One region of the Hymenobacter koreensis genome, then DNA from elsewhere that is predicted to be linked to it. Evidence: riboswitches for the same ligand, from Rfam matches in the RefSeq annotation. Region 1 holds a riboswitch; each other region holds the start of a gene.
The links. A riboswitch is a leader RNA that binds a small molecule or an ion and turns the genes downstream of it on or off. The one in region 1 is predicted to bind S-adenosylmethionine.
Positions count from the first base shown of each region.

Region 2: linked by a shared signal. The riboswitch ahead of ABD903_RS17260 (amino acid permease) and the one ahead of ABD903_RS07030 (hypothetical protein) in region 1 are both predicted to bind S-adenosylmethionine.
Region 3: linked by a shared signal. The riboswitch ahead of metH (methionine synthase) and the one ahead of ABD903_RS07030 (hypothetical protein) in region 1 are both predicted to bind S-adenosylmethionine.

Region 1 is NZ_BAABHA010000002.1:966,413-971,032, reverse strand. It holds gene ABD903_RS07045 (hypothetical protein) at 1-387, shown strand, start outside; gene ABD903_RS07040 (PRC-barrel domain-containing protein) at 449-949, shown strand; gene ABD903_RS07035 (sulfite exporter TauE/SafE family protein) at 1,040-1,969, opposite strand; gene ABD903_RS07030 (hypothetical protein) at 2,105-2,440, opposite strand; SAM riboswitch class I at 2,869-2,963, opposite strand; gene hemH (ferrochelatase) at 3,121-4,167, opposite strand; gene era (GTPase Era) at 4,558-4,620, shown strand, end outside.
Region 2 is NZ_BAABHA010000010.1:752,634-757,253, reverse strand. It holds gene ABD903_RS17270 (fasciclin domain-containing protein) at 1-556, opposite strand, end outside; gene ABD903_RS17265 (hypothetical protein) at 791-1,666, shown strand; SAM riboswitch class I at 1,863-1,955, shown strand; gene ABD903_RS17260 (amino acid permease) at 2,312-3,793, shown strand; gene ABD903_RS17255 (oligosaccharide flippase family protein) at 3,882-4,620, opposite strand, start outside.
Region 3 is NZ_BAABHA010000015.1:248,979-253,598, reverse strand. It holds gene ABD903_RS19825 (class I SAM-dependent rRNA methyltransferase) at 1-716, shown strand, start outside; gene ABD903_RS19820 (prohibitin family protein) at 920-1,804, opposite strand; gene ABD903_RS19815 (hypothetical protein) at 1,779-2,051, opposite strand; SAM riboswitch class I at 2,334-2,442, shown strand; gene metH (methionine synthase) at 2,512-4,620, shown strand, end outside.

The DNA of each region.
Region 1 (4,620 bases):
TACGCGTTCGTGGCCGACGACCCCACCTCCGGAACCTACGCCCGCCGCGGATTGCTGCTGCTCAGCAACGTGCTGGTAACCATGGCCGACCGCAGCGACCTGCGCGATGCCAACGTAGACGAGCGGCGCAACGACCTGACCAGTGCCACCAGCCGCATCAACGAGCAAAACGGCAGCTTGCGTCCGGGTTTTGTGGCCGCTGCCGACCTCATCGAAGCATTGCAGCAGCGAGGTTATACCACTGTAGAACGCGAGGCCAAAGCCCTGCGTGAAAAGGCCACCCAACTTACCGGCCGTACCGATACGCCCGCCGAGCAACAAGCCACCCAGGTTTTTTTCCAGCAAGCCGCTAACATCGTGCGTGTGCTGGAAAAGCCGGCCGCATAATGTCTTAACCTGATTTTTGGAAACCCGAATGGAGCCAACGAATGTCCCCTCCGCAGCCGGCATGCATCTGGTGCGCCTGCGCGATTTGAAAGACTTTGAAGTGGCCGACGGCAGCCCCGACGTGCGCGGGTGGGCCGTGCGCGGCGCCGATGGTAAAAGATTTGGCGATGTGTACGAGCTTATCGTAGAGCCCGACGCGCTGAAAGTGCGCTACCTCGACGTGGAGCTGGATTCGGCACTGAACATTAACGACCGGGAACGACACGTGCTGATTCCCATCGGTGCCGCCGCTATCGACCACGACGACGATAACGTATTCGTGCCTGCCCTCGACATTAACTCGGTGATGAACTATCCGCCGTACCAGGATATTCACATCAGCCGCGACCTGGAGGAATCCATGCTCAGGGCCCTGCGCCTGCCGGTGCCCGTTGCCAACGACAACACGCCCTTTTACGAAGGCCCGCCGTACGACGAAAGCCATTTTTACCGCGCACGTCGTACTGCCGAACAGGCATCCATGCGCCGCTTGCCGGATGGCAGCGCCCCGCCACTGGGGTAGCGCACTATTTTCTCAGGCCAGAGGCCGATGAACGACTTTTATAGTAGCTCATCGGCCTTTGGTGTGTCTAGGCCCAGCCGATGAATTAAGCTAGAAGAACAGCTTGCGCAGTGCCCATACGCTCCATACTATTACCATGAGGCCCACGCCCAAGAACATGATGCGCGTGGAAATTCGGCCGGCCAAACGAGCCGCCAGCGGGGCTGCCAATAGGCCGCCCACAATTAGCCCGAGCACGATTTGCCAGTGTGAAATACCAAGGGTAGCGAAAAATGTGAGGGCACTGGCAAACGTCACGAAAAACTCAGTAAGGCTAACCGAGCCGATAACGTATTGCGGCGTGCGCCCCCGGGCAATGAGCGTACTGGTGACCAAGGGCCCCCAGCCGCCACCGCCAAACGAGTCGAGGAAGCCACCGAATGCGGCCAGCCAACCCAGACGGGTGGCTTTTCGCTTTCGTTCTATGCGACTAAGCGCCCGGGCCAGCAAGCGGAAGCCCAGGTAAAGCAGGTAAGTGGCCAAAACAGGCTTAACCCAAGTTGCATACCGCTCGCCGGTGTACGAAAGGAGCAGAGCGCCGCTCACTGCCCCCAATACTCCCGGCAGCACCAGCGCTTTTACCAGTCGGCGGTTCACGTTCCCCAGCTTGTAGTGCGAGTAGCCCGAGGCACCGCTGGCAAACATTTCGGCGGTATGAATGCTGGCGCTAACAGCCACCGGGCTCATGCCCAGTGACATGAGGCTAATGGCTGTAACCACCCCGTAGCCCATGCCCAGCAGTCCATCGACCAGCTGCGCCCCAAAGCCGACGGCCACAAAAATGTAGAACATGTTGGCGTTGCTGACGGCGTTCCATATCTGCGGCCAGGTATAATACAGCGACACAATATCAAACGCAAGCAGGGCCCCAAACGCTAACAGCGAAGCCGTTACAATGCGGCGCCACCTGGTTTCGGCAGTCGCAATGTGCCGGATGACCGACCGCGACACGGGATTCGGTGCTGCGGACGAATCGGTCACAACCGCAAGGGCAGGCTGGTCTTCAGCAGACTCTGGGTTTAGTCGAGCTTCGGGCATTTGCGGTTGTGGTAGGAGAATGAGGTAGCGCAGTGAGGTGGGTCAGACTGCTCAGCCGGAGTGGAAAAGATCAGCCGGCTAGTAGCCGCTCTGCTGGCGAAGTGCCAGCACGTAGGCCGAGGCCCTTTCGTGGGACAGGTCGGTTTCCTGCTGCACCACGCGCACCAGGGCTTGGTGCACGGCTGCGGTTAAGTAGCTCGTATTGGGGCAGAGGTAGGTGTGCGCCCCGGCCTGCAGCCAGCCGAATACATCAGGTATGTAAGCCAGCAGACGCTGCCGCAGGGCTGGATTGAGGGAACTGCTATACCGCCGATGAGTAAAGCGCCGGGGGACCTTTCGGCGGCTAGCAGGGTAAATCAGGAATGACCGCTGAGGCGTGTTGCCAGCCGCGGCCGAGAAAGGGAAAACAGGCATGAGTAAGTAGAAAATGGCCTAGCCGGCGGATACCGAAGCAAAATGGCGCAACGGCCTAGCGCTTCGGCCTGAACCAGTTGCTCGCGCAACTGCGCCACCTTCGCGTTAAGAGCGAAACGCCTATGCAGCAGGGGTAGGCGCCGCCCGCACGAGGAAACGCCAAGGGTGAAACCAGAAAACAGGGGGCTGAGGGAAACGGCGCGGCCTTAGCAGGAACGCGGCATTTCAGGCGTGCCGGAGCTGCAAACAGCAGCCAGCCGGTCACGAGTCAGCAGGAAATATGGGGAAAGGCGGCCCTCAACAACAACACGAGCACACGGGGAGTACCGCATAGGTACTCCGGCAGGTCGAGCCCATGGGCTTCAGCGGCCAAGTAGCCGGACCAGATAACGTTGCGCGAAGGGTGAGGGTGGAAGCCACGGCTCTTGTTTTTATATGGTCTGGACTTGGCACCGTTCGGGTAATACACCCGATGGTTGCCGGCGCTTCACGGAGCCAGTCTCTCCACGCCTCTGTATAAAAACAATCCTTTGGGAAAGAAAGAATTGGTGCCCAAATGTAAGGGCGACGATTTCAAAACCCCAAATACTTTTCCATCGGGCCACGAAAAACCGGCCAGTCGCCGCTGAGTAGCAGGCAACTGGCCGGTGGTAAAATCAACTCAAAAAGGGTGCTGGTACTTAGTTGCGGTGAATCATGTCGACCACGGCTTCCACCCACAGCGGGTGCGTGTTACAGCTGGCTACCAGCTGCCAGTGGCCGCCGCCTGCTTCCTCAAACATTTCCTTGAACTCTTCGCCCACCTCAATGGTGGTTTCCAGGCAATCGGCCACGAAAGCGGGGCTGAAGGCCAGCACGTTCTGGATGCCTTTGCCAGGGAATTCCTTCAGCACCTCGTCGGTGTAGGGCTGCAGCCATGGGTCGCGCAGGCGGCTTTGCAAGCGGCTCTGGAACGTTACGGTGTACTGCTCGGGCGCGAGGTCCATGGCCTTGGCTAGCAACCGCGAGGTTTCGTAGCACTGAGCGCGGTAGCAGTAGCGGTTGTTCTTGTTGTAGTGGTTGCAGCAGTTCGCCAGCTTGCAGTAACCGTTCTGGCTGCCCTTCAGCACGTGGCGCTCGGGTATGCCGTGGTAGCTGAATACCACGTGGTCGTAGTTGCGCTTGGCCATTTCGGCCTTGCCCAGCGTGGCAAACGTGTTGATGTAGCCGGGGTCGTCGGCAAAGCTGCTGATGAAGCTGATGCTGGGTACCACCCACCACTTGCTCACAATTTCCATCACTTTCTCCTGCACCGAGCCCGTGCTGGCCGCCGCGTACTGCGGAAACAGCGGCAACACAATGATGCGGTCCACGGCCGCGTCGCGCAGCTCCTGCAGGGCACTTTCGATGCTGGGGTTCTGGTAACGCATGCCAAAGGCCACGAGGTAGTCGTTACCAAGCTGCTCCTGCACCATCTTTTTCAGGTCGAGGCCGTGAAAGAGCAGGGGCGAGCCACGCTCCGTCCAGAGCTGCTGGTACACCTTAGCCGATTTGGGCGCCCGCAGCGGTACCACTACGCCCCGAAACAGCGGGTAACGAATGGCAGCGGGCATGTCCACCACGCGGCCATCGGTCAGAAACTCGTTGAGGTAACGGCGTACGTCGGCGGTTTTGGGTGAATCGGGCGTGCCGAGGTTCACGAGCAGCACGCCGATGCGGCCTTTGGTAGAAGCGGGAGTGGAAGGCATAGTAAGAGGCAAGGAACACCGCGGAAATCAATTCCCGCGCAGTGTGCAATTGCCAGACAAAGGTAGCGCCCACAAGGTTTGCGTTCATGGCAAAAGTCCTGCCCCCGGAGCTGATTTCCATCAGGGTTTCACAGGGGACTGGGAGCTATAGTTACGGCTCCTGTTCTGTCCAGTGGCGTGATGATGAAGGAAACCCACCACATTATTACCTAAAGAGGCGGCAGGAATGATGACTCTGTTCCCTAAACACCGGCTCAGAGCCAGCCGTTAGCTGCTAGCAGCCCGCGCGTTGCTGAAGGCTGTGGGCTGCCGTAAGCGCCTATTATTCAGCCTATGCAGCCCGGCCGGGCATAAAGCCGTACCTTTGTGCCCCTTAACGCATTACCTCCTGTGACTACCGACCCCAAACCGCACCGCGCCGGCTTCGTGAGCATCATCGGCAAACCCAACGTG
Region 2 (4,620 bases), on a different contig from region 1:
AAACCTGCGCGGTGCTCAAGGCCACCGCCGACTGCACAATGTCGGCGCCGGTGGCCAGCATTACTTTATCGGTCACGTGAATGGTGCCGTTTGCAGCGGTAATGTCGGTGCGTAGTATGCGGGACCCGTTTACGTACAAATTACCGTTGCGACTCACCATGCGCCGGGTAATGCCAAGCAGCGAAGGCGTAACCGTACCAGCGGGCAGGGTGCTGATGCGGCGCGAGCCGTTGCTCACGTGGTATTGCAGCGTGGTGGTGAGAAATGGAGTTTGCAGGGCATTCAGGTCGGCAGCCGTGCGCAAACCGAGCCGGGCAAAGGCGTCGTTGGTCGGGGCGAAAACCGTGAAGTTGCCTTCGGGGTCGTTTGGATTTTTATTAGACAGTACGCCCACCACGCCGCCGCGCACGGCCGCGTCTTCCAGCATGCTGAAATCGGGATTGGCCACGGCCACGCTGGCAATGGACGGATCGGCATCCGCTTTTTTATCGCAGCCTGAAAGCAGTAAAAGAGCGGCCGTGAGGCCGGAAAACCAAAGGTGTAGGGTTTTTTGCATGAGCAAAGGGGCAACAAGTTGAACCAGCGTAAGACGACTTCACCGGCGAGTAGGCATACAAACGCAACGCGCAGGAGAACTGGATTTTGTCTATTTGGGAAAAATATTCCCGAATAGAATCCAACGCCAGAACCTTGACCGTAAGTTGGTCGCGACAGAAATTTAACAAATTCAATGGGATTGTGTTTTTGCTCTGTCGGCATCAACAGCCGTTTTCTTTGCCCTGCCACTTGTATGCAACACACCTACTTCGCGCGAACTTTCCTGCTAGCCGCTACCCTGTTCTTTGTTTCTCACGCTCAGGCCCAAAGCCTGGTTAGCGGGTTTATGGTAGGCAAAGGCCACGGCTCCGTAGCCTTTACGGGTACCGCTGAACGCTACAAAAACGTGTATCTGGTGCCCGAAAAGGTGGAAGGGGTACCCGTTTTTCAGGAAATCCAGGTGTCTTCGGTGAGCGTGTACACCACCTACGGCATCAGCAACAAGGTGGAAGCCATTGTAAGCTTGCCCTATATTAAGTCGGAAGGCAAAGGCAACAACGAAGGCTTTACCAACTCGCGCAGCGGCCTGCAGGATATTACGGGCCTGCTCAAGTTCAAAACCTTTTCAACCGAAGTAGGAAGCAGCGTGCTCGATTTGTTGGGGGTAGTGGGGGTAAGCACCCCGGCCAGCAATTATCAGTCGAACGTGGGCTTGGAGTATATCATTGCCATTGGTAACCGCGCCACCAAGCTCAATACCTTGGGCGTAGTGCACCTGAAAACACCCTCAGGCGTGTTCCTGACCGGCCAGGCCGGCTACAGTTACCGCACCCGGCAGGTGCCCAACGCCTTTATTGCCGATGCCAAAGTGGGTTACGCCGGCCTCAACCTGTACGCCGAAGGCTGGGCCTCGTTCCAGCAGTCGAGCGACGAAGGCACCGACATTCTGCAGCCGGGCTTCACCGGCGACTTCACCGCTACCCGCGTGAACTACACCCGCGTGGGCGTGAGTGTTTTTAAGCCGGTGGCCAAAGGTTTCGGGGTGGTGCTAGGCGCCAGCCAGTACGTGGGCGGCCGCAACCTGGGCCAGTCCACGGGCGTGTCGGCGGGTGTGTCGTACAACTACTAACCCGCTGATTGGCTGGTTATTCAACGGCCCTTTTCAGTCAGTCCAAAACAGCCTCCGCGCGCCTGCACCGTTAAAGCAGGCGCGCGGAGGCTGTTTTTATACCGGCCGTGAGGCAGACATAAATCGGGAACGATTTGCAGATGCGGCGAGGCGGCTCCTACCTTTGCGGCATCAATTCTTTACTGCTGAAGGATTGTTTTTATACAGAGGCGCGGAGAGACAGGCTCGACGAAACGCCGGCAACCCCCCGGAACATCCGGAACGGTGCCAAGTCCTGATCATATAAAAACAAGTTGCTGTGGGCGCTCTGGTCAGCCTTTTTGCTTCGTTTATCCGCCGTGGGGCGGCGTACTACCCATCTACCAACCCGCAGGCCATGGGCCTGCACGTAGAGGGCCGTTGCTGTTGTTGTTGAAGTACGCTTTCCGGTAACGGTCATCACACTTGTGCCCAATTGGGCGCTGATGCATAGCAGGACCTTACTCTCCTGCGGGTAGATGGCATTGCGCCATTTACACCTTCCTTCTGTCTTCTTTTTTGCTTCTCGTTTGGTAGCCCTAAGTAGGCGTCACCAAGCGTGGGCGTCACGCAATGCGCAAGGCACCGGTTTCCGGTAGCTCTCGGCCGATTGCAGCTTTCTTAATCATGCTTAAAAAATCGTTGGAACTGCTGCGGCTGGAAGCCGCAGAGACTGGCTCGCATACGCTCAAACGCAGTTTGGGGCCGTTTAACCTCATTGCCATTGGGGTAGGGGTAATTATTGGGGCGGGTCTGTTTTCGCTTACCGGTATTGCGGCCGCGAACCACACGGGCCCGGCCATTACCCTGTCGTTTATTGTGGCGGCCGTAGGCTGCGCTTTCTCGGCTTTGTGCTACGCCGAGTTTGCCTCTATGGTACCGGTAGCCGGCTCGGCCTATACGTACTCGTATGCCACGCTGGGCGAGCTATTTGCCTGGATTATTGGGTGGGATTTGGTGCTGGAATACTCCGTGGGGGCAGCCACCGTGGCCATCAGCTGGTCGCAGTACTTGGTGCGGTTTCTGGCCAAGTACGACCTGCACATTCCGCCGCAACTGGTGATGTCGCCGTTCGAAACCAGCACGCTGGCCGACGGCTCCACGGTGCATGGTGTGGTGAATTTGCCGGCCATTCTGGTGGTGTTAGCTATTACGGCCATCATCGTGCGGGGCACACAGGGCTCGGCGTGGTTTAACGCCATTGTGGTGGCCCTGAAGGTATCGGTGGTGCTCGTGTTCATCGCCCTGGGCTGGCGCTACATCGATCCGGCCAACTACCAGCCGTACATACCGGCCAACACCGGCAAATTCGGCGAATTTGGCTGGAGCGGGATTCTGCGCGGCGCCGGCGTGGTCTTCTTCGTGTTCATCGGCTTTGATATTGTGGCCACCATGGCCCAGGAAGCCAAGAACCCACAGCGCAACATGCCCATCGGCATTATTGGCTCCTTGCTGGTGTGTACGGTACTGTTCGTGCTGTTTGGGCACGTTATGACGGGCCTGGCCAACTTCTCGGAGTTCAAGAACAGCGCGGCGCCGGTAGCCATTGCCATCGAAAAAACGCCCTATGCCTGGCTGAGCTCGGCCGTAATTCTGGCCATTCTCATCGGCTACACCTCGGTTATTCTGGTCGATTTGTTGGGCCAGTCGCGGGTATTCTTCTCCATGTCGCGCGACGGATTGCTGCCGCGCGTGTTTTCGCAGGTGCATCCGCGTTTCCAAACCCCGCACAAGTCCAACCTGCTGCTGGGCGCTTTCATCAGCCTGTTTGCGGGCTTGGTTCCCATTAATGTAGTGGGCGAAATGTGCAGCATCGGTACGCTGCTGGCCTTTGTAATGGTGTGCCTTGCCGTACTGATAATGCGCAAACGCGAGCCAAACGCGCCGCGAGCCTTCCGTACGCCGTGGGTGCCGCTGGTGCCCATTCTCGGCATCATTACCTGCTTGATTATGATGCTCAGCTTACCTTGGGACACATGGTTGCGCTTGTTCGTGTGGCTGGCCCTCGGCTTGGTGATTTACTACGCCTATGGCAAAAAGCACAGCAAGCTGCGGCTGGGTTTACAGGTTGATGATACCGTGGAGCCCGAAGGGAACCGAATAGCCTAAAAGCCTTCAAAAGATAACCGCAGCGGCGGCAGGAGCGCATCATTAAGTGTTCCTGCCGCCGCTGCGGCCTGCAATACGCTTGGAGCAACTATTTCAGCCAGAAACGGCTACGGGTTTTTTGCCACAGCTGAATCACCTCGGGCTCGGCATTGGTCAGGAGCAGCAGCCCCCCGTAGGTGCCCGTGAGAACCGCTGAGCGCAGCACCATGGTCAGAAATGCCGAGGGTAGCGTGGGCACCAGCCATGCCGCGAGGCCTGCCGCCGCCGCAATACCCAGCACCAGCAGGATGCGCATGCTAAAGGGTTGCATGCGGTACGCGTACCACACAAACCACGTGCGCGCGATGTTAATAGCCGTCATGGCCAGTAGCGTGGCCAGGGCTGCGCCGGTTATGCCCATTGGCGGAATTAGCACCAGGTTCAGCACTACCGTGATTACAGCCAGGGAAAGATTGAAGATCAGGTCGAAGCGGTAACGGGGCGAGGTAACTACAATGAGTCCGTTCACGCCCGTAATGCCATCTATAAGCCGACCGGCCATCAACAGCAGCACGGAAACCGCGCCCGCCGCGTATTCGGGCTTGCCAATAAGGCCGTAGATGAAATCGAGATTTAAGCCGATTCCTAGGGCCAGGTAACACCCAAGCACCGTGCCCAGGCGCGTGGCCCGTCGGTAAAAATCGGCCATGCGGGTCAAGTCTTGCTGTTTCCAATAATCGGCCAGCAGCGGAAAGGCAATCTTGTTCAGCGCCCGAAACGGAATAACCAGCGCCGTGCTGATGTAGGCGGCCGTGGTGTACACCCCCGTAGCCGCGAAGTTGATCTGC
Region 3 (4,620 bases), on a different contig from region 1:
ACAAGAGCTCCGAAACCGTGCCGCAGAAAGCCGCGCCCGGCGCCAAGAATGATTACCTATTTGGTGAAAGTACCGGCCACGAGCACTTGGTGCAGGAAAACGGCCACCGCTTCGCTGTGGATTGGGAAACGGGCCAGAAAACTGGCTTTTTCATCGACCAGCGCGACAACCGCGCCTTGCTGGCTCGCTACGCCCCCGGCCGCCGCGTGCTCAACACGTTCTGCTACACCGGCGGCTTCTCGGTGTACGCCCTGCAAGCCGGCGCCGAGCTGGTACACTCCGTTGATTCCAGCAAGAAAGCCGTGGAGCTAACCGACCGCAACGCCGAGCTAACCGGCCTGCAGGACAAGCACGAATCCTACGCCCAGGATGTGTTCACCTTCCTGAAAGACCGCCACAACCAGTACGACCTCATCGTGCTCGACCCGCCGGCGTTTGCCAAGCACCTCTCGGCCCGCCACAACGCCCTCATGGGCTACAAGCGCCTGAACGTGGCCGGTATCAAGCAAATTGCCCCCGGCGGACTGCTGTTCACCTTCAGCTGCTCGCAGGTGGTGAGCATGGAGCTGTTCGAAGGCGCCATCATGGCTGCGGCCATCGAGGCCGGTCGCCCGGCGCGCATTCTGCACCGCCTCACCCAACCCGCCGACCACCCCGTGAGCCTGTTCCACCCCGAGGGCGAATACCTCAAGGGTTTGGTGCTGGCTGTGGATTAAGGCCTCACCCCCGGCCCCTCTCCAAAAGAGAGGGGAGCCTGAGGGCCGCAACGATTCCGTTCAACGACAGCGGGGCCGCCGAACTAAAGTTCGGCGGCCCCGCTTGGTTTATTGGCATCCGTATCAGTCAAGCTGAGCCGCGCCGTGGCGCTACAGCCGCCGTGGCTCCCCTCTCTTTCGGAGAGGGGCCGGGGGTGAGGCCCTTACTTTGCGCCCGGCGCCGGCATTTGCATCAGAAACTGACTGCTGCTGCCACCCGTGTACGTGGGCACGCTACTGCCGCCTTTCTCCCAGGCCTCAATCCAGCGCATTTGCACCAGCAGCGGCGTGAGCGACTGTTGCTGCTTTTCGTTGGCGTAGGCTTGCGCGTCGGCGGCAATGCGGATGGCTTTGGCCCGGCCTTCGGCTTCGGCAATGTTAATGCGGGCCTGGGCCTCGGCCTGGCGGATGCGGTTTTCGGTTTGCAAGCCGGTTTGCACAGCCGTGTTTTTAGCGTCGATGGCGGCTTTCAGGCTGGCGGGCGGCTCCAGCTTGGTGGTGATTTGCTGCACCGTGAAGCCCATGGCCTGCAGCTGTTTTATCAGATTCGCCTTCACCTGGGATTCGTAGGAGCCGCGGTTGCTGATGAGGCTGTCGGCGGTGTAGCGGTTGGTGGCCACGCGATAGGCCTCGTACACGGCCGTTTTCAGGAAGCCGTTTTCCAGGTCGGGCAGCGGGCGTCGGTACTGGCGGAAGATGTCGTCCACTTTGTCTTGCTGGATGAAATAGTTGAGGCTGGGCGCCACGCCAAAGCTGGAGCCGTCCTTGCTCTGCACCTCAAACTCCTCGTACTCCTTGTGCTGGGTGTACACCGGAAACTCGTACACGGCCGTGCTGATGGGTGAGTAGAACACCCAGCCCGTGGTATAGGTAATATCGTCCACGCCCCGGCCGGTGCCGGTCAGGTTCACTTTAATGCCCACGTTGCCGGCATCAATACGCTCTACTTTAATCAGGCTGCAGCTGCCAATGAGCACCAGCAGCAACAAGCCAGCGAAAATTATCGGCTTCAGCCAACGGCGGTTAGTGGCGAGGGGTAGGGCGCTCATGCGAATCGAGTTTAGGGGGAGTAGAAGAAGGCGGCTGGAACCGGCGAATGAGGGCACGTCCGGCCTGGTACAACGACAAGGCTACGCCCGTAGCCACGGCTAGCAAGCCCAGCACGCCGTAGGTCAGCCATTGGTCGGAGGGCTGGTTAAGCCAGTCGAGGAAGGTGGGCAGCGCGTAAGGCAGCGCCACGCCGTAAAAAAGCAGCCATACCACCAGCCAGCGGTACGAAGCACGGAATGCAGACATGGCCAAGCGTGTGGGCAAAGGAATAAGCGCCACAATATCCGTACTGCCGAGCATTCCCGCGGGATTTTTTCGCTTACGGCACCTACCGGCGGCCCGCGTTACTCCAAGCTATGTGTACAGTAAACCCGAAGAACGCAATGTTTCGGCTGTGCGGACGCCGGATGGACAGAACGAACCAGGAAGTATCAGACCCGCTTTATTGGTTGTTTTGCCTGCACCCTGCATACGCATTCCCCAAGCGTGAACCTTGGTTGCTAACCCATCCGTATGTAACTTCGCTACTGCTTATCCAGAAAGACCGAGGGACTGGGCCCTGCGACGTCTTAGCAACCAGCCATTGTGGCGGAGGTGCTAACTCCCATTTCACCCCCAAGGTGGAAGAAGATGAGCAAAGGAACCCGTTTGCGCGGTTTTCTCTTTCTGGATGGGCTTGTTGAAGCTGTTATTCCGAAGGAAAACCATGAAGACGCACTGTACCGACTCCCCCCTCCACGACATCCTCCAGCAGCGCGTACTCGTGCTCGACGGCGCCATGGGCACCATGATTCAGCGGCATACGCTGAGCGAAGAGGATTTCCGGGGGGCGCGCTTTGCTGACCATCCCAAGCCCCTGCGCGGCAACAACGACCTGCTGAGCATTACCCGGCCCGACATCATCCGGGACATTCACGCGCAGTATTTCGCCGCCGGGGCCGACATGGTGGAAACCAACACTTTCAGCGGCACCACCATTGCCCAGGCCGATTACGGCCTGGAGCACATTGCCTACGAGCTTAACTACGAGTCGGCGCGCATTGCCAAAGAAGTAGCCGACGAGTTTACCGCCCAAAACCCCGCCAAGCCGCGCTTCGTGGCCGGCGCCATCGGGCCCACCAACCGCACCGCCTCCCTCTCGCCCGACGTAAACCGCCCCGGTTTCCGCGCCGTGACATTTGATGAGCTGGCCGCGGCCTATCACGAGCAGGTGCGCGGCCTCGTGGACGGCGGGTCCGATGCCCTACTCATCGAAACCATTTTCGACACGCTGAACGCTAAAGCGGCCCTGTACGCCGTGCAGAAGTTCTTCGACGAAGGCGGCCGTGTGGTGCCCATCATGATTTCGGGCACCATTACTGATGCCTCGGGCCGCACGCTGTCGGGCCAAACGGTGGAAGCCTTTTGGAACTCCATTCGCCACTTGCCGCTGCTGAGCGTGGGACTGAACTGCGCCCTCGGCGCCGACCAGCTCAAGGTGTACGTGAAGGAGCTGAGCCGCATTGCCGACGTGCACATTTCCGCTTACCCAAATGCCGGCCTGCCCAACGCTTTTGGCGGCTACGACGAGTCGGCGCAGGAATTCGCGGCCGTGGTGGAGGACTACCTCAAAGATGGCATTGTAACCGTGGTGGGCGGCTGTTGCGGCACCACGCCTCAGCACATCGGCGAGTTGGCCAAGCTGGCCGGCCGGTATCAGCCCCGCCCCTTACGCGAGGTACTGCAAGCCACCCGTCTGAGCGGTTTGGAACCCTTCAGCATTACCCCCGAAAGCCTGTTCGTGAATGTGGGTGAGCGGTGCAACGTCACCGGCTCGCGCGCCTTTGCCCGCCTGATTCGCACCGGCGCCTACGAGGAGGCCCTGGCTGTGGCCCGCGACCAGGTGGAGGGTGGCGCGCAGGTGATTGACGTAAACATGGACGAAGGCATGCTCGACTCGGAGCAGGCCATGACCACGTTCCTGAACCTGATTGCCTCGGAGCCCGACATTTCGCGGGTGCCCGTCATGATCGACTCTTCGAAGTGGAGCGTACTGGAAGCCGGCCTGAAGTGCGTGCAGGGCAAGAGCATCGTCAACTCCATTTCGCTGAAAGAAGGTGAGGAAGTGTTCCGGCAGCGCGCCCGCACCGTGCGCCAGTACGGCGCGGCCATGGTGGTCATGGCTTTCGACGAAAACGGCCAAGCCGATACGTTCGAGAAGCGCATCGAAATCTGTAAGCGCAGCTACGACATTCTGGTGAACGAAGTCGGTTTCCCGGCCGAGGACATCATTTTCGACCCCAACATCCTGACGGTGGCCACCGGCATGGACGAGCACCGCAACTACGCGCTCGACTTCATTGAGGCCGTGCGCTGGATCAAGGCCAACCTGCCCGGCGCCCTCACCAGCGGCGGCGTGAGCAACATCAGCTTCTCGTTCCGCGGCAACGACGTGGTGCGTGAGGCCATGCACTCGGCCTTCCTCTACCACGCCATTCGCGCCGGTCTGGACATGGGCATTGTGAACCCCAGCCAGCTGGCCGTGTACGACGAAGTGCCCAAGGACCTGTTGGAGCTGGTGGAAGACGTGCTGCTGAACCGCCGCCCCGACGCCACCGAGCGCCTAGTGGACTTCGCCGAAACCGTGAAGCAGAAAGGCAAAACCGAAGTGGTGGCCGATGCCTGGCGCAGTCTGCCCGCACAAGAGCGCCTGCAGCACGCGCTGGTAAAAGGCATTGCCGACTTCATCGACCAGGACACCGAGGAAGTGCGCCAGCAGCTGCCGCGGCCGCTCGACGTGATTGAGGGTCCGCTGATGGCCGGCATGAACGTGGTG